Regions from separate parts of the Streptomyces sp. SID5469 genome, predicted to be linked through region 1. Evidence: riboswitches for the same ligand, from Rfam matches in the RefSeq annotation. Region 1 holds a riboswitch; the other holds the start of a gene.
The links. A riboswitch is a leader RNA that binds a small molecule or an ion and turns the genes downstream of it on or off. The one in region 1 is predicted to bind cobalamin.
Positions count from the first base shown of each region.

Region 2: it holds a riboswitch for cobalamin, as region 1 does, so the genes downstream of both, metE (5-methyltetrahydropteroyltriglutamate--homocysteine S-methyltransferase) here and GTY58_RS12225 (HoxN/HupN/NixA family nickel/cobalt transporter) in region 1, are expected to answer to the same signal.

Region 1 covers NZ_WWIN01000001.1:2,841,399-2,843,593, reverse strand. Annotated here, with positions in the region: gene GTY58_RS12230 (YcnI family protein) at 1-9, shown strand, start outside; gene GTY58_RS12225 (HoxN/HupN/NixA family nickel/cobalt transporter) at 36-1,139, opposite strand; cobalamin riboswitch at 1,167-1,383, opposite strand; gene GTY58_RS12220 (metalloregulator ArsR/SmtB family transcription factor) at 1,461-1,808, shown strand; gene GTY58_RS12215 (membrane protein) at 1,817-2,195, opposite strand, start outside.
Region 2 covers NZ_WWIN01000001.1:2,494,998-2,497,192, forward strand. Annotated here, with positions in the region: gene aceB (malate synthase A) at 1-6, shown strand, start outside; gene GTY58_RS10760 (3-hydroxybutyryl-CoA dehydrogenase) at 3-872, shown strand; cobalamin riboswitch at 1,011-1,229, shown strand; gene metE (5-methyltetrahydropteroyltriglutamate--homocysteine S-methyltransferase) at 1,392-2,195, shown strand, end outside.

The DNA of each region.
Region 1 (2,195 bases):
GACGAGTAGCCGCCGGCCCGCCCCCCCCGCCGGCGTCAGTTCCCGTCGGCGGGGCGGACCGCCCAGCGCTGCTCCACCCTGGCCACCCGCCAGTACGTGATCGCCGCCGCCCACACGACCCCGAACAGCCCGACGATGATGTAGCCCACGTTGTCGAGGTCGAGGCCGGCGATCCAGCCGGTCACCGAGTCCCGCAGGTCGAGCTTGTCGTGCAGTACGCCGACCAGCTCGATGGTGCCGATCAGAAACGCCACGGCGATCGACAGACCGGTGATCGCCAGGTTGTAGAACACCTTGCGCACGGGGTTCGAGAAGGCCCACTGGTAGGCGAAGTTCATGAACGTGCCGTCGAGCGTGTCGAACAGGCTCATGCCCGCCGCGAACAGCAGCGGCAGACACAGGATCGCGTACCAGGGCAGCCCGGCCGCCGCACCGCTGCCCGCCATCACCATCAGCGTGACCTCGGTGGCCGTGTCGAAGCCCAGCCCGAAGAGGAAGCCCAACGGGAACATCTGCCCGGGACGGGTGATCGACTTGGTGAAGCGCCCCAGGATGCGGTTCATGAACCCCCGCGAGTCCAGGTGCTGTTCGAGCTCCCGCTCGTCGTACGTTCCCGCCCGCATGGCCCGGAAGACCCGCAGGATGCCGACGAGGGCGACGAGATTGAGGGCGGCGATCAGATAGAGGAACGACCCGGAGATGGTCGTACCCAGAACGCCCAGCACCTGGTGCGTGGTGGAGTCCTCGTTCATGACCCGTCCCGCCAGCTGGGTGCCCCCGGCGATCAGCGCGGCGAGGACGACGACCACGCTGGAGTGCCCGAGCGCGAACCAGAACCCCACCGACACCGGCCGCTTGCCGTCGGCCATCAGCTTGCGGGTGGTGTTGTCGATGGCGGCGATGTGGTCGGCGTCGAAGGCGTGCCGCATACCGAGCGTGTAGGCGGTGACGCCGAGGCCGATACCGAAGGCCTTGGAGCCGACCTCGTAGTGCCCGGGCACGACCAGCAGGAACAGAACGCCGAACGCGACCACGTGCAGGGCCGCGATCACCGCCAGCAGCCCGGCGGTACGGACGGTGTCCTCACGCCGCCACCGGAAGGAGGCGGCGGCCTCGGAAGACTGCGCGGGCAGGGTCATACGGTCACGCTCCAGCACCTCGTGGATCACTTCGTGAGATGCCGTGGCCGGTCTCCTGGCTTACGGGTACACGCGCCCGTCCCTGCCTTCCCGGCCCTGAGGGACCAGTGGCGCCGCCCGCGGCGGCACGGAACGGGAACTCCCCGATCACAGTGGCGAGGGCCGCTCCGGCATGAACCCCCTGAGGGGCCGTCACCGGCTTCCCGAGCACCACGGCCCGCCAACCCTAGGGCTGACCTGGGAACACCTGCAAGGCTGCACAGTTGCGCAGGTGTCCGTACGTAGGAAAGATCACATACGGCCGCCTGGAAGAATGCGCGCATGCATCTCGTCCCCGCCGACCGCGTTGACCGGAGCACCATCGACGGCCACCGGGTCTGTGACGCCATCGCCGCGATCGGCGAGCCCCACGGCGTACGCGCCTGGGCCGACCGGTTCTCCCTGCTCGCCGACCCCGGCCGGCTCGCCCTCCTCCTCGCCCTGCACCGGGCCGGACCGCTCGCCGTCTCCGACCTCGCGGTCGCCACCGGCATGAACGACCCCGCCGTCTCGCAGGCGCTGCGGCTGCTGCGCACCGCCGAGGTGGTCGTGGGCGAGAAGGCGGGGCGGGTCGTGCGGTACCGGGTGATCGACCCGGTGGTGCTGAAGCTGCTGGAGCAGGTGACCTGAGGGCCCCGTCAACGCTTCGGCTGCAACCGCACATCCGTGCTCGACAGCGTCTCCGGCGACGCGGAGAAGGCGCGCAGCCGGATGCGTACACCTGGCTCGGGGAGCTTGAACCTGCCGTCGGGCGGCAGGAGTTCATAGCGGGCCGAGCCGTGGGCGGGGACAGACGCCGGGCCGGCCTTGACCGACCAGTAGCGGTTCATGCCCTGATTGGTGGTCACCGTGAAGTGGGGGCGCATGGTGGTGCCGCCGGTGTTGGTGACCCGGAGGGTGAGCCCGGTGACGGTCCCCGTGCCCCGGCGGACGGCCAGGACCTCCATGCGCAGGGGCGGCGCGCCGGTCACCGCGTACGCCGCCGCCGACAGGGGCAGTGCCAGCAGCAGCGCGACG
Region 2 (2,195 bases), 350 kb from region 1:
TCATGAGCCGAGGCATCCGACGCGTCGGAGTGGTCGGCGGCGGGCAGATGGGCGCCGGCATCGCCGAGGTGTGCGCCCGAGCCGGACTGGACACGATCGTGTGCGAGGTGGACGCCGAGGCCGCCCGAGCCGCACGGGAACGCGTGGAGGCCTCGCTGGATCGTGCCGTCCGGCACGGAAAGCTGGACCGGGCCGCCGCGCAGGACGCCCTCGCCCGTACGACCTTCACCCGCAGCCTCGAAGACCTCGCCGACCGGCAGCTCGTGGTCGAGGCCGTTGTCGAGAACGCGGACGCCAAGACCGAGGTCTTCGCCGCACTGGACAAGATCGTCGAGGATCCCGAGGCGGTCCTGGCCACGAACACCTCCTCCCTCCCGGTCACGCGCCTGGGCATGACGACACGACGCGCCGACCGGGTCATCGGCCTGCACTTCTTCAACCCGGTACCGGTCCTGCCCCTGGTGGAGGTCGTCGCCTCCCTCCACACCTCCGCGCGGACCGTCGACGCCGTCACGGACTTCGCCACCCGGTCGCTGGGCAAGACCGTCATCCGCTCGCAGGACCGGGCCGGCTTCGTCGTCAACGCCCTGCTCATCCCCTACCTCCTGTCGGCGATCCGCATGACGGAGTCCGGCTTCGCCTCCGTCGCCGACGTCGACGCCGGCATGGAACGCGGCTGCGCCCATCCCATGGGACCGCTGAAGCTGGCCGACCTGATCGGGCTGGACACCGTCGCCTCGATCGCGGAGTCGCTGTACGACGAGTTCAAGGAACCGCTCTACGCATCGCCGCCGCTGCTCCAGCGGATGGTGGAGGCGGGGCTGCTCGGCCGCAAGACGGGCCGTGGGTTCCACGTGTACGACCAGGGCTGAGGGGCCCGGTCCGCCGCCGGTTGAGGGACCGGCGGCAGCTGAGGAGCCAGGGCGGGCGACGCCACGGGAGGACGGCGCCGCCCGCCCTGTTCGCCTGTCCGGCGTCTCGTCGCACCGTCCGGGATGTGGGCATCGTCTAGGCTGGGTGGTGCAGCTGGTTCGCCCCGTCCGCCAGGCGGGAGGCGTCGTAAGAGGGAACCCGGCGGGAATCCGGGACTGCCCCGCAGCGGTGAGTGGGAACGAACGCTGTCATACGCACTGGGCCCAAAAGGCCCGGGAAGCGACGGCCAGTAGGTGTCCTCCGTACGGAGGGCGTGCTCGCGAGTCCGAAGACCTGCCCGCTGCCCGTGCGCGACCGTTCGCGCGCGGACATCCCGGTGACCTCGTGGGCGGGTCGGCGTGCATACCTGACGGACGACCGCGCCTTGCCGCGCGGGTCGGCTCCGTCCGGTCCGTCACCCCTTCGCGCTCGCGTCCCGTCCCGGGATCTCAGGGACACATCTCGCGAAGGAGAGATCCGTGACAGCGAAGTCCGCAGCCGCGGCGGCACGGGCCACCGTGTACGGCTACCCCCGCCAGGGCCGGGGCCGGGAACTGAAGAAGGCGATCGAGGGGTACTGGAAGGGCCGCCTCGACGCCGACGCCCTCCGGACCACCGCCACCGGCCTGCGCCGGGACACCTGGCAGCAGCTGGCCGAGGCCGGCATCCACGAAGTACCGACCGGCGACTTCTCGTACTACGACCACGTCCTGGACACCAGCGTCATGGTCGGCGCGATCCCCGCACGCCACCGCGCCGCGGTCGAGGCCGACGCGCTCGACGGCTACTTCGCGATGGCGCGCGGTACGCAGGACGTGGCGCCGCTGGAGATGACCAAGTGGTTCGACACCAACTACCACTATCTGGTGCCGGAGTTGGGTCCGGACACCGTCTTCAGCACCGACTCCGCCAAGCAGGTCGCCGAGCTCGGCGAAGCGCTCGCCCTCGGCCTCACCGCCCGCCCGGTCCTCGTCGGCCCGGTCACCTATCTCCTGCTCGCCAAGCCCGCGCCCGGCGTGGCCGCGGACTTCGACCCGCTGACCCTCCTCGACCGGCTGCTGCCCGTGTACGCCGAGGTCCTCGCCGACCTGCGGGCGGCCGGCGCCGAGTGGGTGCAGCTCGACGAGCCGGCCCTCGTCCAGGACCGCACGCCCGCCGAACTGAACGCCGCCGAGCGCGCCTACCGCGTCCTGGGAGGGCTCACCGACCGCCCGAAGCTGCTGGTCGCCTCCTACTTCGACCGGCTCGGCGACGCCCTGCCCGTCCTCGCCGAGGCACCCGTC